4 regions of the Mesorhizobium sp. B2-4-14 genome follow, and region 4 is predicted to be linked to each of the others. Evidence: predicted binding sites of a transcription regulator. Region 4 holds the regulator's gene; each other region holds the start of a gene.
What was found. The regulator PhoB, encoded in region 4, activates phosphate uptake and scavenging genes when phosphate is short. The targets are predictions, from matches to a motif close to TGTCATNNANCTGTCAT.

Region 1: a site for PhoB is predicted at 2,214-2,230, ahead of FJ938_RS28150 (YdcH family protein). Genes of this name have one in related genera too.
Region 2: a site for PhoB is predicted at 2,371-2,387, ahead of FJ938_RS28375 (acetoacetate decarboxylase). Genes of this name have one in related genera too.
Region 3: a site for PhoB is predicted at 940-956, ahead of FJ938_RS17030 (esterase-like activity of phytase family protein). Genes of this name have one in related genera too.

The regions. Positions count from the first base shown of each region.
Region 1 is NZ_VFVA01000059.1:7,026-11,430, forward strand. Features, by position in the region: gene FJ938_RS28140 (lytic transglycosylase domain-containing protein) at 1-382, opposite strand, end outside; gene ispG (flavodoxin-dependent (E)-4-hydroxy-3-methylbut-2-enyl-diphosphate synthase) at 388-1,641, opposite strand; gene FJ938_RS28150 (YdcH family protein) at 1,965-2,144, opposite strand; gene FJ938_RS28155 (YdcH family protein) at 2,385-2,588, shown strand; gene FJ938_RS28160 (IclR family transcriptional regulator) at 2,600-3,388, opposite strand; gene FJ938_RS28165 (transporter substrate-binding domain-containing protein) at 3,558-4,388, shown strand.
Region 2 is NZ_VFVA01000061.1:8,689-13,093, reverse strand. Features, by position in the region: gene FJ938_RS28390 (phosphodiesterase) at 1-193, opposite strand, end outside; gene FJ938_RS28385 (LacI family DNA-binding transcriptional regulator) at 213-1,262, opposite strand; gene FJ938_RS28380 (3-hydroxybutyrate dehydrogenase) at 1,498-2,286, opposite strand; gene FJ938_RS28375 (acetoacetate decarboxylase) at 2,544-3,332, shown strand; gene FJ938_RS28370 (patatin-like phospholipase family protein) at 3,325-4,405, shown strand, end outside.
Region 3 is NZ_VFVA01000018.1:27,826-32,230, forward strand. Features, by position in the region: gene FJ938_RS17025 (FAD-dependent oxidoreductase) at 1-788, opposite strand, end outside; gene FJ938_RS17030 (esterase-like activity of phytase family protein) at 1,071-2,558, shown strand; gene FJ938_RS17040 (MATE family efflux transporter) at 2,919-4,379, shown strand; gene FJ938_RS17045 (MFS transporter) at 4,399-4,405, opposite strand, start outside.
Region 4 is NZ_VFVA01000039.1:7,182-11,586, forward strand. Features, by position in the region: gene pstA (phosphate ABC transporter permease PstA) at 1-431, shown strand, start outside; gene pstB (phosphate ABC transporter ATP-binding protein PstB) at 428-1,231, shown strand; gene phoU (phosphate signaling complex protein PhoU) at 1,257-1,964, shown strand; gene phoB (phosphate regulon transcriptional regulator PhoB) at 2,080-2,769, shown strand; gene FJ938_RS25045 (ROK family protein) at 2,782-4,026, opposite strand; gene xylF (D-xylose ABC transporter substrate-binding protein) at 4,295-4,405, shown strand, end outside.

The DNA.
Region 1 (4,405 bases), on a different contig from region 4:
CGGCATTGTAAGCGGCGGCGGCGAGGCCAAGATTGCCATAGCTGGTTTTCATTTCAGCCAGGTACTTCGCCGACGCCGGGATCGCCTGGGTGATGTCGAAGGAATTTTCGAGCCCCCGCATCTTGGCCGTGCCCGGCATGAACTGGGCGATGCCCTCGGCGCCGACCGGGCTGACGGCGTTAGGATCGAAACGGCTTTCCTTCCAGATCAGCCGGGCGAAGAAATCCCTGGGCAGGCCGTTCTGGTCGGCATAGGCCTGGATCAGATTGCAGACCCTGTCGATCAATCTCTGCTTGGCCGATTGCGGCGGGTCGGCCTGAACAAGCGCCGGCCAGCCCAGCGCACATGACAGGATCAGCGTCGCCCAGGGGAAACGCTGCATTGGACTTACTCTGCCGCGGCCTTGCCGCCGCGACCGAACCGCTGCTCGATATAGTCGGCGACCATTTTCTCGAAATCCGCCGCGATCGAAGGGCCGCGCAGCGTCGCCGCCTTCTTGCCGTCGACGAAGACGGGCGCCGTCGGCGTCTCGCCGGTGCCGGGCAGCGAAATGCCGATATCGGCATGCTTGGATTCACCTGGCCCGTTGACGATACAGCCCATCACCGCGACTTTGAGGTTCTCGACGCCAGGATATTTCTCGCGCCACACCGGCATGTTCTTGCGCAGGTCCGCCTGGATGTTCTGCGCCAGTTCCTGGAACACGGTGGAAGTCGTGCGGCCGCAGCCGGGACAAGCCGCGACGATCGGCACGAACTGCCGGAAACCCATGGTCTGCAGCAATTCCTGCGAAACCTGCACCTCGCGCGTGCGGTCGCCATTGGGCTCCGGTGTCAGCGAGATGCGGATGGTGTCGCCGATCCCTTGCTGCAGGAGAATGCCCATGGCGGCGGACGAGGCGACGATACCTTTCGAGCCCATGCCGGCTTCGGTGAGCCCCAGATGCAGCGCATGGTTGGAGCGGGTAGCGAGTTCCGTGTAGACGGCGATCAAATCCTGCACGCCGCTGACCTTGGCCGACAGGATGATCTTCTCTCGGGCAAGGCCGATCTCTTCGGCCATCTCGGCCGACAGGATCGCCGACTGCACGATCGCCTCGCGCGTTACCTCCTGCGCCGTCAACCGGAAACCTTTGTCCTGGTTGTCGTCCATCAGCCGCGTCAACAGATCCTGGTCGAGCGAGCCCCAGTTGACGCCGATACGCACCGGCTTGTCGTGCTTGATCGCCATTTCGACGATCGCCGCGAACTGCCGGTCCTTCTTGTCCTTGAAGCCGACATTACCGGGGTTGATGCGGTATTTGGCCAGCGCCTCGGCGCAGGCCGGATGATCGGCCAGAAGCTTGTGGCCGATATAGTGGAAATCGCCGACCAGCGGCACATCGATGCCGAGGCGCTGAAGCCGCTCATGAATATGCGGCACGGCGGCGGCGCTCTCGTCGCGGTCGACGGTAATGCGCACGATCTCGGAGCCGGCACGGTGCAGCGCCGCCACCTGCGCCACCGTCTGGTCGACATCGGCCGTGTCGGTATTGGTCATCGACTGCACGACAACGGGCGCGCCGCCGCCGACGACCACGCCGCCGACGTCGACGCCGACCGAGGTGCGGCGGGGGAAGGGAAAGGAAAAATATCCGGTCATGCCGGCAGCCTTTTGTCTCTGAAGCGCCATGCACCCACGTGGACGCATAGGGCGCTCCGGGCCTATACGCTGAAGTCCGGGCATGAGGTGGAGGAGCAAAGATCGCTTGTCAATGGCGATAGGTCGCCACTGGCAGCAATTGAGCCTCGCGACGGACCTGAAAACAGGGCGCGACCCAGCGCGGCCGAGACATGGAAAGTAAAAGTATCTGAGAGGATATCGGCTACCGGCTTGTAGCGCAGCGCTCAAAGCTCACCAGGCCGGCGGCTTTTACCGCCGGCAAGCAAGACCGCAAGAGGTGAGCGGCTATATCAGGTGAGGGTTCAATGCGTGGTCGGTTGCGCCCTTAGTTTCTCAATCGCATCCTTGATTGCCAGCTTGCGTCGCTTGAGATTCACGATTTCGAGGTCGTCCACCGACGGGTGGTTCATCGCGTCATCGATTTCACGTTCAATGTCGCCGTGTTTCCGCTGCAACTCATCAAGATGGGATGCAAGAGACATGATTGGTTCTCCCTTTCATGGTTTCCTCGATTGCAGCCGTCAAAGGCACGTCCACCGCAGGTCGCTTCTGTGACGGCACGGTGACACTGTGCCACCTTCGGACAGCGATGTCGAATGATCCGTGGTAGCATTCCACGACAATGTGAAATGTGGTATGGGCTGCGCGCCGGTGGCAGAAATTTGCCGCCCCCGCCCAATCAGGCCCAGTTTTGGGCGCCGCAGACGTGCAGACGGTAAAGAATGTCCGATCAGGAACAGGCCGATATTCGCCTTGAATTTTCCCGGCTGAAGCAGGAACACGCCGATTTCGACGCGGCGATCAACGCGATGATCGCCATGAATTGCGACCCGCTGCAGATCCAGCGCATGAAAAAAAAGAAGCTGGCACTGAAAGACCGGCTCATGAAGCTGGAAGACAAGATCATTCCCGACATCATCGCTTGAGGCGCCTTCGCCTATCCGGCGATCGAGAGCCTGGCCGCGCGGTCGCGCAGCAGGCCGACGAGGCTGCCGGTCCGCTCCTGCGACGTATCGATGGGGACCACCAGGCACATCGTCGCCTCGACCTTGCCTGGCGCTGAAAAGACCGGCACGGCAAGACATTTGGTGTAGGCATCGACCAGACCCGAGGTCACGCAGTAGCCGGTGACGCGCGCCTTGGCGATGTCGGCGATAAAATCGTCGAGCCGCAACTTGCGGCCGTCGGGCAGCACGAGATCCTCTTCCGATACCATGCCTTCGATCGCGGGCCTCTCCAGCCCCGCTAGAAGCAGCCGACCGGACGCGGTCCAGGGCAGCGGTATCTGCAGGCCAGTGGCCGAGCTGATGCGGAACGGCCTGCTGCCCGGGCTTGAATGGACGATGGTGTAGCGGCCGCTCTGCAGCATGCACAATTCCGAGGTCTCGCCCGTCTCGCGTGACAGATTGTCGACCTCCTGGCGCCCGCGCCGCAGCAGGTCGTTGCCGCGCACATAATCCATTCCATAGAGATAGAGCTTCTTGCCGAAATAGACGCGGTTGCCGTCGCCGGCCATTTCCAGCAGGCCGGCATCGACCAGCGACCGCACCAGCGTGTAGGTCGTCGAGCGGGGTGCGTTCACCCCCTTGGCAAGATCGCCGATGCCGATCGCCCTCTGCGTCGTGTGCAGAAACTCCAGAATCTCGAGCACCCGGTTGAGGCCCTTTTCACGAGAGCCCGAGATCTTCTCGCTGTCTGAAACAGCCAAGGCACTGCCATCTTGCATTGTCGATTCCTGGTGTTAGTATCTGTCTTGTACAGGATACATGCGTCTCTTGTAAGAGACAATCGGAATGATCGCTGTCGCGTGTATGACCTGTGCGTAGGGGAACACAACACGAAGGGAGGTCGCCGTGAACGACACATCCGGAAGACGTGATTTTCTAAAATTGGGAATGGCGGGACTTGCGACGGCCGGCGTGCTGGCAACCGTCGATGCCCAGAAGGCCGCCGCCCAGGCCGCATCCGAAAGCCTGCTGCGCACCGTTCTAGACCGCGGCAAGCTCATCGTCGGCACCGGCAGCACCAACGCGCCCTGGCATTTCGAGAACGACGCCGGCGAACTGGTCGGCATGGACATCACCATGGGGCGGATTCTGGCCAAGGGGCTTTTCGACGACCCGACCAAGGTCGAGTTCGTCATGCAGGATCCGGCGCAGCGCATTCCCAACGTCACCACCAACAAGGTGGACATCACCATCCAGTTCATGACGATGACGGCGCAGCGCTCGCAGCTGATCAACTTCACCAGGCCATACTATGTCGAGGGCGTTGCGCTGCTGACGCTTCCCAGCGCCGAGAACAAGACCTTCGACAAACTGCTTGCCGGCGGTTCGGCGACGCGCATTTCCATCCTGCAGAATGTCGACGCGGAGGCCTCTGTCCACTTTGCCTTGCCGCAGGCGCAGGTGATGCAGATCGACACCCAGGCCAACGTGCTGCAGGCGCTGGAATCCAAACGGGTCGACGCCGCCGCGGTCGATCTCTCCACCGTGCGCTGGCTCGCCTCGCGCAATCCGGACAAATATTTCGATGCCGGCAAGAGCTGGTATTCGATGCTCTATGGCGCCGCGGTCCGGCAAGGCGATCTGGACTGGCTGACCTTCGTCGACCAGACCTTCACCATCGCCATGTTCGGCCATGAGACGGCTCTATACGACGCCGCCTTCAAGCAGTATTTCGGCCAGGAGCCGCCGCCGCGCCACCCCGGCTTCCCGGTCATCTGATCCAGCAGGCGGAAGGG
Region 2 (4,405 bases), on a different contig from region 4:
TCTCCCGCAACGCCGCATAGGCGGCGCGCTCGCCATCATTGGTCAGATCCCCCGATATCACCACCAGATCGGCATCGGCATGGTTTTCGCCGATATCCGCCAGGCAGGCGTCCAGCCTGGCGAGCGGATCGGAGCCGTAGAGAAGGCCACCCGGCGCCATCAGATGCGGGTCGGAGAGCTGGATGATCTTCATGGGCATCGACCTCGGGACTTCAGGAGGAATTGTTCGAAAGCCGCTCAGCGTCATGCGGGACAAAACTGCCGCGCACGACCAGCGGCACGGCCAGACGCTCGCGAATGGGCGCCATATCCGGTTTCCGCTGGCGCAGGTCGAGCAATGCGACGGCCCTGGCAGCCATGGTCTCCGGGTCCTGACGGAAGGTGGTCAGCCGGTAGGCAAGCCAGCCGGCTTCCGGCACATCGTCGAAGCCGATCACGCAGAGATCGCCGGGAATGTCGAGCCCGACCTGACGGGCATGGTCCATGACGCCGAAAGCAATGAGGTCGTTGACGCAGAAGATTGCCTCTGGCCGGCTCTGGCCGTCGATCAGCGCCCTGCCCGCCTGCAGTCCGCCGGCATAGTCCGTATCCCTGCCGCGCGCGATCACGACCTCGGCCCCCAGGCGCGCCGCCTCGGCGCGGAACGCATCCTCGCGCTCGGTGATGGTGGGCGTGCCCGACAGCGAGCCCGCCAGGCCGAGCTTCGTCATGCCGCGCGCGACGAACAGCGCCGCTGCCAGCTTCGCAGCCGCGCGGCCGTCGGTCTGGATGTGATCGGCCTCCGGTTCTGAACGGCCGATCACCACAAGCGGCTGGCCGTTGCGCCGCGCCAGTTCGAAGAAGGATGATGGCGGCGAGCCGGACAGGATGATGGTCGCCTCGGCGCGATGGCCGAGCAGCGTCTTCTGGGCCGATATCAGCTCCTGTTCGGTCTGGCCGGTGTTGATCATCACAGGAACATTGCCGCGATGAATCAGGGCCTTGGTGAGCGCCGCGGCGAGATGGGCGCGAAAACCGACTTCCGGCTTGGTCACCACCAGCCCCACCAGCCGGCTCTGGTTGGCGAGCAGGCCGCGCGCGAGGTCGTTGACCTGATATCCGAGTTCCTCGGCCGCGCGCATGATCTTCTCGCGCGTTTCCGTGGCGACGCTGGCGCCCGGCGTGAAGGCGCGCGACACCGCCGAGCGCGAGACGCCGGCCTGGCGCGCGACATGCAGCGCGCTGACCGAGCGAAGCTTGTCCGAGGTCTTATCCACCGTCATCGGTCGAAGCTCATGCCGACGTCCCTTTTTTGCACAGCTGTGCATTGCCGCACGCAGGCAGGCGTTCTCCGGGTATCTCGAATAGGAGGTCCAGGTAACGGATTGATGACGGCTCGAAGGGAAAGCCTCTCCTCTCTCCCTTCTTTAGCCGGTCACTCGTCACGGCGCATCGCTGCCGAACAACTCCAATCATCCTGCGGCGATTGGGAATTGCTGGCGATCCAGCCAGACGGCGCTACTGCGCCGTCCAGCCGCCATCCATCGGCAGTGTGGTGCCGGTGATCTGCTTGGCGGAATCCGAGCACAGGAACAGCGTCAGCGCCGCAAGTTCTTCCACGGTGACGAATTCCTTGGTCGGCTGCGCGGCGAGCAGCACATCATGCTTGACCTGTTCCTCGGTCATGCCGCGCGCCTTCATCGTGTCGGGTATCTGCTTCTCGACCAGCGGCGTCCAGACATAGCCGGGTGCGATGGCGTTGACGGTGATGCCGTCCTGCGCGACTTCCAGGGCCACAGTCTTGGTCAAGCCCGATATGCCGTGCTTGGCCGACACATAGGCCGACTTGAACGGCGAGGCGACCAGGGCATGCGCGGAAGCCGTGTTGATGATGCGGCCCCATTTGCGCGCCTTCATGCCGGGCACCACCGCCTTGATGGCGTAGAAGGCCGCGAGCAGATTGATACGGATGATGGCTTCCCACTTGTCGTCGGGGAATTCCTCGATCGGCGCGACATGCTGGATGCCGGCATTGTTGACCAGGATGTCGAGGCTGCCGAACGCGGCCTCGGCGTCATGCACCATTGCGCTCACCGCCGCGCCGTCCATCATATTGGCATCGGAGTAGCGGCACTTGACGCCGAAATCCTTCTCGATGCCGGTGCGCTCCTGCTTGATCGCGGCGGCGTCGCCAAGGCCGTTGATGGTGACGTTGGCGCCCTCGGCGGCGAAGGCACGGGCGATGGCCAGACCGATACCGCTGGTCGAACCGGTAACGAGGGCATTCTTCGAGGACAGGAAACCCATGATGATCTCGCGAAGTGGGAGGGGAATAGGACGATATAAATTGTGCGTCGCAGCATGACAATGACAGAGCCATGTGTCGGTGCGATTACAGCCAGACGACAGCGCCGGCACGCTCCCCGCGGTCCGGAACCACGGCCGTCAGGCTGACACGGCACTGTCATGGTGCCGTGTCACATAATTGGTGCGCCTTCGCGCGGTCATTCCTGAACGCAATTCGCCTGACGAAACTTCACCTGACAAAACCTTGGGGGTGCAGCTTGGAAATCGCCGATGTCTTGAAGCGCGCCTATGCGATGCCGCTGACCAACCCGTCTTTTCCGCCCGGCCCCTACCGTTTCTTCGACCGCGAATACATCATTATCACCTACCGCACGACGCGCGAGGCGCTCGAAGCCGTCGTGCCGGCGCCGCTGGAGATCGACGAGCCGCTGGTCAAGTACGAATTCATCCGCATGCCCGATTCGACCGGCTTCGGCGACTACACCGAGACCGGCCAGGTTATCCCGGTGCGCTACAAGGGCCAGCATGGCGGCTACGTCCATTCGATGTATCTCGACGACGACGCACCGATCGCCGGCGGGCGCGAGCTGTGGGGGTTTCCAAAGAAGCTGGCCAACCCCAAGATCGTCCATGAGGGCGAGGTGATCGTCGGCACGCTGCACTATGGCAGCGTTCTGTGCGCCACCGGCACGATGGGCTACAAGCACCGCGAGGCTGACCACGATTCCGTGCTTGCCTCGCTCGCCGCGCCCAATTTCCTGATCAAGATCATCCCGCATGTGGACGGCACGCCGCGCATCTGCGAGCTGGTGCGCTATTACCTCACCGATATCACGCTGAAAGAAGCCTGGACGGCGCCGGCCGCGCTCGATCTGCGGCCCCACGTCATGGCCGACGTGGCGAAGCTGCCGGTGCTCGACATCGTGTCCGCCGTCCACTTCAAAGCCGATCTGACGCTCGGGTTGGGCGAGGTGGTCCACGACTATCTTGCCGGTTACAGCCAGCTCGCAAACAGCACAACCCTGCCGGAGAAAATTCGTGCTTGAACGCAACCGAAACAAGGAAGCCGCCGCCACCATCGAGGAGATCTCGGCGCAATACGACCGCATCGCTCTGGTGTTCCAGGGCGGCGGTGCGCTCGGCGCCTACCAGGCCGGCGTCTACCAGGCGCTGGCCGAGGCCGGCTGCGAGCCGAGCTGGCTGTCCGGCGTCTCGATCGGCGCCATCAACGCCGCGATCATCGCCGGCAATGAGTCCAGCCGCCGGCTGCAGCGGCTGGAGCAGTTCTGGCAGACGATCTCGGGCCGCAAGATCTGGTCGTATACGCCGGAGGGCGACATCTACCGCGACATCCGCAACCGCACCTCCTCGTGGATGACGATGACCATGGGCCAGCCCGGCTTCTTCAAGCCGCGCAATCCCAATCCCTGGTTCGAGCATACCGGCGCCGAGGGCGCCACCAGCTTCTACGACACCGCCGAACTGAAGGATACGCTGGAGAGCCTGATCGACTTCGATGTCCTGAATGACGCCAGGAAGCGGTTGAGCGTCGGCGCGGTCAATGTCCGGACCGGCAACTTCGTCTATTTCGACACCGACAAGGTGCGCATCGGACCCGAGCACATCATGGCCAGTGGCGCGCTGCCGCCCGCCTTCCCGTCGGTCCGCATCGAGGGCGAGTACTACTGGGACGGAGGCATCGTCTCCAACACGCCGCTGCAGTATCTGCTCGACCAGGAAGAGGACCGCTCCTCGCTGGTGTTCCAGGTCGACCTGTTCAGCGCCCGCGGCGTCCTGCCACGCGGCATGGCAGACGTGCTGTCGCGCCACAAGGACATCATGTATTCCAGCCGCACGCGCCAGAACACCGACAATTTCCAGCGCATCCACGCGCTCAAGATGAAGCTGCTCGAGGCGCTGAAGCGCGTGCCTCCCGAATTGCTGAAAGACGGCGAGAAGGAGCTGATCGCCGACTATTCCGACGCCGGCGTTGTCAACATCGTCCACCTGATCTACCAGCACAAGGGCTACGAGGGACACGCCAAGGACTATGAATTCTCCGGCACCTCGATGCGCGAGCACTGGGAGATGGGCCTGGAGGACACGCAGCGCACCTTGC
Region 3 (4,405 bases), on a different contig from region 4:
ACGCCCTTGCGCTCCTGGCGCAGGTAGGAGAAGCCGTCGAGGTCGACGGCGATGCCGATTTCCCTGTCGAGCGCTGCGATCTCGGGAATATCCTCGGTGACGAAATAATGGTGCTCCATCGGCGTCACCGGCAAGTCGACGCCGGCCATGCGGCCGAGTTGCTTTGCCCACAAGCCGCCGGCATTGACGACGTGCTCGGCGACGATTGTGCCCTGCTCGGTGACGACGTCCCACTGCCCATCGGCGCGAGACTTCAGCTCGACCACCCGGTTGCGCAGGATGACATCGGCACCGCGCTTCCTGGCGGAGCCCGCATAGGCATGCGTCGTGCCATAGGGATCGAGATGGCCCTCGTTGGAATCGTGCAGGCCGCCGAGCACGCCGGCGACATCGACGATCGGGCAGATCTCCCTGATCTCTTCCGGCGTCACCAGCCGCGCGGTTTCGATGCCCACAGACTGGAACACCGCCCAGGCCGACTTCAGCCATTCCCAGCGGGCGGGATCGCTGGCGATGTTGACGCCGCCGGTCATGTGCAGGCCGATTTCCTGGCCGGATTCGGCCTCGATCTCGCGGTAGAGGTTGATGGTGTAATCCTGCAGCGCCGCGACGTTGGGATCGGCGTTGAGCGCATGGAAACCGGCCGCGGCGTGCCAGGTAGAGCCCGCGGTCAGCTCGGCACGCTCGATCAGCGCCACATCCGGCCAGCCGAACCGCGTCAGATGGTAGAGCACCGAAGCGCCGACCACCCCACCTCCGATGACCACTGCGCGATAATGCGGCTTCAAGGCCTTCCCTCCCGATCTGTCCGAAGCCGGCACCATATACGCACTGGACATAAGTGTCTAGTGCGCTGAATGCGCCCGATGCAGATCAAGCCTCTCGCGCTATCCCGCCTTTCATCGATGCATGAAACGCCGGCAGGGATGCGCCGCCCGCTGTCACGCCAGCATCATGTTCACCCCTTAGATCGCTTCCGGGGAGGCGCGCGCGGCATCATCGATGTGGCACCTCTTTCCGTTTTCGTCGTTCAGCCGCTCCGGCATGCTTCGTCACAAAGAGGATTGTCCATGAATCACCCGCACCGAACCGCGTCGCTCGCCGTCGCGCTGGCCTTGTTCACCGCCCTCACGCCGGCGCTCGCCGAGACCACCGCGGCCGTCGGCGGCACCAGCTTCGTCAACAAGGGCCTGGTCGGCGTCGGCCGCATTCCGGCCGCGCAGCGCGACAAGTTCGGCGAGACGTTCGGCTCGGGCTCCGGCATGGCGATCGACACGTCAGGCTGGACGCGTGACGCGGCCGGCTACAAGGGTTCGCTCTGGTTGCTGCCGGATCGCGGCTACAACGTTGCCGGCACGACCGACTACCGTGCGCGCGTCAACACCATCGGCATCGAGTTCTCACCTATCGCGCCGGGCGCGGCACCCGCCGCCGGCCAGGAGCAGACCGCCGTCAAGGCGACGCTTGCCGACACGATGCTGCTCACCGACGACAAGGGCGCCGACACCACCGGCCTCGATCCGCTGTCGGATGTGCGCCCGGCCGCCGGCGACATGCCGATGCTGCCTGTCGCTACCAACGGCAAGCTCGCCCTCGACAACGAGGCGATCGTGCGGCTTCCCGACGGCTCGATGTTCATCTCCGACGAATATGGCCCCAATATCTACCGCTTCTCGGCGCAAGGCCGCCTGATGTCCGCGACCCAGCCGCCCGCCGCCCTCGTGCCGATGCGCAAGGGCGCGCCGAATTTCTCCTCGGACAATCCAGGTCCGGGCGCTGCCGATCCTGATCCGAAGGATCCCGAGACCGGCCGCCAGAACAACCAGGGCCTGGAAGGCATGGCGATGACGCCGGACCGCAAGTTCCTGATCGCCGTGCTGCAGTCGGCGCCCAGGCAGGATGGCGGCGATTCCCCTGCGACGCGGCAGAACACCAGGGCGTTGGTCTATGGCGCCTCCGATCTCGCCCACCTCAAGCTCGCGCATGAATATGTCGTGCCGCTGCCGGTGTTCAAGGATGCCAAGGGCAAGACCAAGGTCGCCGCGCAAAGCGAGATCGTGGCACTGTCGGATACGGCGTTCCTGATGCTGGCCCGCGACAGCGGCAACGGCCAGGGGCTGGCAAAAGGTGACGCCTCGCTCTACCGCCGGATCAACATCGTCGATGTCTCCGCTGCGACCGACATCGCCGGCGGCGCCTTCGATGCCGCCGACAAGCCGGTGGCGCCCAAGGGCGTGCTCGATCCGTCGGTGACGCCGGCCAAGCTGATGCCGTTCATCGACATCAACGACGCTGCCGAGCTCGGCCGTTTCGGCCTGCACAATGGCGGGGCGAAGGACCGCAACGAGCTTTCCGAGAAATGGGAAGCAATGTCGCTTGCCAGCGTGCTCGATCCGAAGCTGCCCGACGACTATTTCCTGTTCGTCGCCAATGACAACGACTTCCTGACCCAGGACGGCTTCCAGGTCGGCGCATCCTACAAGGCCGACGATGGCGCCGATGTCGACACCATGTTCCTGGTCTATCAGGTCACAATTCCGGGTCTCGCAAAGAAGTAATGCCGCATGCGGGCGGGCGCGCCGAGCGCGTCCGCCCGCAAATCGTAAAGACCCGACTCAACATCTCCGCCTCGCTTGGCGGCACGGGCTCGACCACGCCGGCTATGGAATCCAATCCGACGTGCCGTGCGGTCGCGCGTGTCTTTTGCGGCGCGGACGCGGGCCGGGCGGCAAGCCGTCCTGGACTTGCCAGTTCCAGCCGACGCTGTATCTGTTCAGGCGGCAGTGTCCAGACCGGCCATCTCTTCACCGGCTGGACCACGGCCTGGACGCTTCACATCGACCTGTCCGGTTCAATCTGCAATCATCGCAACCGGGTTCAAACAGGTCTTCACCGAATTGCCAGCCATGGACGAAAAAATGCCCTCACGCCGGCGAACCGGCGACCTGACAAGCGGTCCGATCCCGCGGACACTCCTGCTGTTCGCTCTGCCGGTCCTCGGCTCCAACGTGCTGCAATCCCTCAATGGGTCGATCAACGCCGTCTGGGTCGGCCGCTTCCTTGGTGAATCGGCGCTGACCGCCACGTCCAACGCCAACCTCGTCCTGTTCCTGATCCTTGGCACCGTGTTCGGCATCGGCATGGCGGCCACCATCCTGGTGGCGCAGTCGGTCGGCGCGCGCGACCTGCCCGAGGCGCGCCGCATCGTCGGCACAAGCGCCACGTTCTTCTTCCTCATATCGGTGGTCTTCGCGGTCTGCGGCTGGATCTGGGTCGATGCGATTTTGCGCACGCTCGGCACTCCGGCCGACGCGCTTCCACTGGCGCGTTCCTATCTGCGCATCATCTTCGTCGCCGTGCCGATGATGAACCTTCTGTCCTTCGTCATGACCGTGCTGCGCGGCGCCGGGGATTCGCGCACGCCCTTCATCTTCATGGCGCTCGCGGTCATGCTCGACATTGTGCTCAATCCCCTGCTCATCCGCGGCATCGGCCCGTTTCCCGAACTCGGCATCGCCGGATCGGCGACCTCGACGCTGATCGGCCAGACGGTGAGCGTGATCGCCATCCTTGTCGTGCTCTACGCCCGCAAGCATCCGCTGCGGCTGGCCGGCGCCAACCTCGCCCTGCTGCGGCCCGACCCCACCCTATTGCGCATCGTCGTCTTCAAGGGCGTGCCGATGGGCCTGCAGATGATCGTCATCTCGGCGGCCGCGCTGACCGTGATGGGCATCGTCAATTCATACGGGTCGCAGGTCGCCGCGGCGTATGGCATCGCCGCGCAGCTGTGGACTTACATCCAGATGCCGGCGCTCGCCATCGGCGCCGCGGTCTCCTCCATGGCGGCGCAGAATGTCGGCGCCGGCCGCTGGGACCGGATCGGCCGCGTCGCTGCCTCCGGCGTCGGCTTCAATCTCGTCCTGACCGGCGCCCTGGTCGCGCTGCTTTGGGTTTTCGACCGCTCGATCCTCAGCCTGTTCCTGAGCAGCGACAGCGCGGCGATCGACATTGCCGCCCACATCAACAATATCGCGTCCTGGTCGTTCATCCTGTTCGGCGCCACCATCGTTCTGTTCGCGACGGTGCGCGCCACCGGTGCCGTGATGCCGCCATTGATCATCCTGGTGATCTCGGTGTTGGTCGTGCGCACCGGCTTTGCCTATTTCATGCGCGGTGTGATCGGCGAGGAGGCGCTGTGGTGGAGTTTCCCGGCGGGTTCGATCACCTCGCTGGTTCTGGCCGCGGCCTATTACCGCTTTGGTGGCTGGCGCACCGTCCATATGATCGAGAACAGGCCCGCAGCGGGCGAGCCGCCGGATACCGGGCTTGGTGTGCCGCGCCAGCGCGCGCATCTTTCTCCGGGAGCGCCGAACGGCTGAGGCCGGGCACCGCGTCGTGTTACCGG
Region 4 (4,405 bases):
TCGCCGGCGCCGTCGCGCTGGCCATCCTGGTCATCCCGGTCGTGGTGCGCACCACAGAGGACATGCTCAACCTGGTGCCGAACGCCTTGCGCGAGGCAGGCACCGCGATCGGCGCACCGCGCTGGGTGGTCATCCGCTCTGTCGCCTACCGCGCCGCACTTTCCGGCATCGTCACCGGCATATTGCTGGCCATCGCCCGCATCTCCGGCGAGACGGCGCCGCTGCTCTTCACCGCGCTCAACAACCAGTTCTGGTCAAGCAATCTCAACGCGCCGATGGCCAGCCTGCCTGTCACCATCTTCCAGTTCGCTCTCAGCCCTTACGAGGAATGGCAGCAGCTGGCGTGGACCGGCGCACTTATAATCACCCTAACGGTTCTCGGGCTGAGCATCTTCGCCCGCAGCCTTACCGGACGCAGAGAGGACAGATGAAACCGATGTTGTCCACCGAGTTGAACGTGGCCGAGGCTGCCGTGGAAAAGGCCAAGATCGAGGTCAAGAACCTCAATTTCTACTACGGCCAGTCGAAGGCGCTGAAGGACATCAGCCTGTCGCTGCCCGAGCGCAGTGTCACCGCCTTCATCGGCCCTTCGGGCTGCGGAAAGTCGACGCTGCTGCGCGTCTTCAACCGCATCTACGAGCTCTACCCGAGGCAGAGCGCCGAGGGTCAGGTGCTGCTTGACGGCCGGAACATTCTCGACCGCTCGCAGGACCTCAACCTGCTGCGCACCAAGATCGGCATGGTGTTCCAGAAGCCGACGCCGTTTCCGATGTCGATCTATGAAAACATCGCGTTCGGCGTCAGGCTCTATGAGAAGATCAGCAAGGCCGAGATGGACGGCCGTGTCGAGCAGGCGCTGAAGCGCGCGGCTCTGTGGACCGAGGTCAAGGACAAGCTCAACGCCAGCGGCCTCAGCCTTTCGGGCGGCCAGCAGCAGCGTCTTTGCATCGCCCGCACCGTGGCGGTGAAGCCGGAGGTCATCCTGCTCGACGAGCCGGCATCGGCGCTCGACCCGCTGTCGACCGCCAAGATCGAGGAATTGATCGACGAGCTGCAAGCCGACTACACGATCGTCATCGTCACCCACAACATGCAGCAGGCGGCGCGCGTGTCGCGCCAGACGGCTTTCATGTATCTGGGCGAGCTGGTCGAGTTCGATCGTACGGAGAAGATCTTCACATCGCCCCGCGAGAAGCGCACGCAGGACTATATCACCGGCCGCTTCGGCTGATCTCACGCATACGAGGACCAGGATCATGGCCGAACACACAGTCGCTTCTTTCGACGAGGATCTCGGACAGATCAGCAGGCTGATCAGCGACATGGGCGATCTCGCCAGCTCGATGGTCGGCGGCGCCACCAAGGCGCTGCTGAACTCCGACAACGCGCTGGCACAGCGCGTTGTCTCCGACGACGTCATCATGGACGCGCGCCAGCGCGAACTCGACGACCGCGCCATCACGCTGATCGCCAAGCGCCAGCCGATGGCCGACGATCTGCGGCATGTCGTCGGGTCGATCCGCATGGCCGGTGACCTCGAACGCATTGGCGACCTTGCCAAGAACATCGCCAAGCGCGTCGGTACGGTCGGCCTGTCCACCACGCCGCGCGACCTGTCGCATTCCATCGACGCCATGGCGCAGCTGGTGCTGATCCAGGTGCAGGGCGTGATCGAGGAGTATGCGGCGCACGATGCCGAGGCCCTTGCCAAGCTGCGCGCCGATGACGAACGTATCGACGTCAAATACACCTCCGTGTTCCGCGAACTTCTCACCTACATGATGGAGGATCCGCGCAACATCACGGCTTGCACGCATCTGTTGTTCTGCGCCAAGAATCTCGAGCGCATCGGCGACCATGTGACCAACATCGCCGAGAATGCCTACTATGTGCTGACCGGTACGCAGCTGCCCGCGAATCGTCCGAAGCAGGACGAAACGGCGATGTCGGCGCCGGCGGCTTGATCGTCAGAGCGGTTCACCGTTTTACGGAAAACCGCTCTCTCTCTTGTTTCCATGCAATTCCGGACGGAAAACCGCTTCACACTTTTCCTGGAATTGCCTTAGAGGTGACCAGTCGATGATCGCGCCACGCATCATGGTGGTGGAGGATGAGGAGCCACTCGGCGTGCTCCTCCGCTACAATCTGGAATCGGAAGGCTACCAGGTCGAGGTGGTCCCGCGCGGCGACGAGGCGGAGATTCGCCTGCAGGAGAACGTCCCCGACCTCCTGGTGCTCGACTGGATGGTGCCGGCGGTGTCCGGGATCGAACTCTGTCGCCGGCTAAGGATGCGGCCCGAGACCGAGCGGCTGCCGATCATCATGCTGACGGCGCGCGGCGAGGAAAGCGACCGCGTGCGCGGCCTTTCGACCGGCGCCGACGATTATCTGGTCAAGCCGTTCTCGACACCGGAATTCATGGCCAGGGTCAAGGCGCTGCTGCGCCGCGCCAAGCCGGAAGTGCTGTCCAGCGTGCTCAAGGTGGGCGACATCGTGCTCGACCGCGAATCACATCGCGTCTACCGCAAGAAGAGCGAGATCCGGCTCGGGCCGACCGAATTCCGCCTGCTCGAATTCATGATGCGTCATCCCGGCCGGGTGTTTTCGCGCAGCCAGCTGCTCGACAATGTTTGGGGGGAGACGATCTATATCGACGAGCGCACGGTGGATGTGCATGTCGGCCGGTTGCGCAAGGCGGTCAATAACGGCCGCATGCCCGACGTCATCCGCACCATTCGTGGTGCGGGGTATGCAATCCGCGAGGATTGAGCGCGACTTTATTCAGGCCACGTTCTTCCCGGAGCCGGCTTTCGCCTGCATGCCCGGCGCGAAAATCTCCTGGTCGACGAAGGTCAGCGCCCGCATGGCGCAGCCCTCGCGGATCAGCGGCAACTCGTTGGGCTCGGTGTCGAAGGAAATCGATTTCGAGTGCTGGCCGCCGGCGGTCTGGGCGATGGCCTCGCGCAATGCCGGCTCGATCAGGTCGAAGGCGGCGGCGCTGACGCCGACCATGGCGACGGGGGCGGGATCGATCAGCGCGAACAGGCTGCCGAGGCCGTAGCCCAGCGCCTCGCCGGCCCTGCGGTAGGCCTCCCGCTCGGGCCCGTCCGTTTGCCGCGCCGTCGCCGCCAGCGCCCGCATCTGCGCGTCGCTGACATCGGCGACCGGCTCGGTGTCCTCGCTGAGCTGCCTGGCGTTGCGCCAGATGGCGTAATTGCCGGCATAGGCTTCGACGCAGCCGCGCCGCCCGCAGCGGCAGAGCGCGCCGCCTGGCCGATGGATCATATGGCCGAATTCGCCGCCCGAGGAATGGGTGCCGGTGAAGAGCTCGCCCTTCAGCACCAGGCCCATGCCGATACCGTGCGAAAGGAGAATGGCGATGAAGTCGTCGCGGTAGCGCTCCGGATCGCGCCAGCGCAGCGCCACCGCCATCATGTTGCAGTCATTCTCCACGGTGGCGGGGATGCCGAACTCGGCTTCGAGTATGTCGGCGAAGGCGATGTCGGTCTGCGGCGTGATGGGCGACCACAGCATTGCCCGGGCATCGGTGTCGGTGATGCCCTGGATCGCCAGCGCGATGCGGGCGACGCTGCGCACGTCGAGGTCGGGATCCTCTAGGCGCCGCCGCACGATGGCGACGCATTCGCCGATCAGTGCATCGCGCGACATGGTCAGCGTATCCAGCCGGCGCTGTTCCTCTGATATGACCTGGCCGGCATAGTCGATGACGGCGACGGACAGGAAATTCAGCGACAGCACCACGGTCATCACCGTTGCGGCTTCCGGATTGAGGCCAAGCCCGACCTGCGGCCTGCCGCGTTTGAGCGCGCCGGCCTCGCTCGGCTTGCCTTCGGCCAGGATACCTTCGCCGATCAGATCAGAGGAAATCGCCGATATGGTGGAGTGGCTGAGGCCGGTGGTCGCGGCTATTTCGGTGCGCGAGGGCTGGCCGGCCCGGCGCACGGCCGCAATCACCATTGCGCGGTTGCGCCGGCGCAGATCGTCGTGGCGGATTCCGACCGACATGCCTTTCCAATATCCTCCCGGTCGCCGCAGCTCGTCGTGCCCCTCGAACACTGCGGCAACAGATCAAATACTGGCAGAAGCGGCCGGCGATGTCATTTATTTATTGCGGGGCTCGAAAAAAGTTCTCGGGCCTCAAAATCCATCAGAATCATTGTTGACAGCCTTCCGGCGATGCATCACTATTTTTTTTGAGGCTCGAAAAAATAGAGCCTTTGTGCCGGCCTTCGGGTCAGTTTGGTCGCGCCATACGCGGCGCAGGGAGGATATCATGAAGAGATTCGCAGTCGCCATCCTGGCGGGTGTCGCCATGTCACTGACGCTCGCGTCGGTCGCGCAGGCGAAGGGCAAGGTCATCGGCGTTTCTTGGTCCAACTTCCAG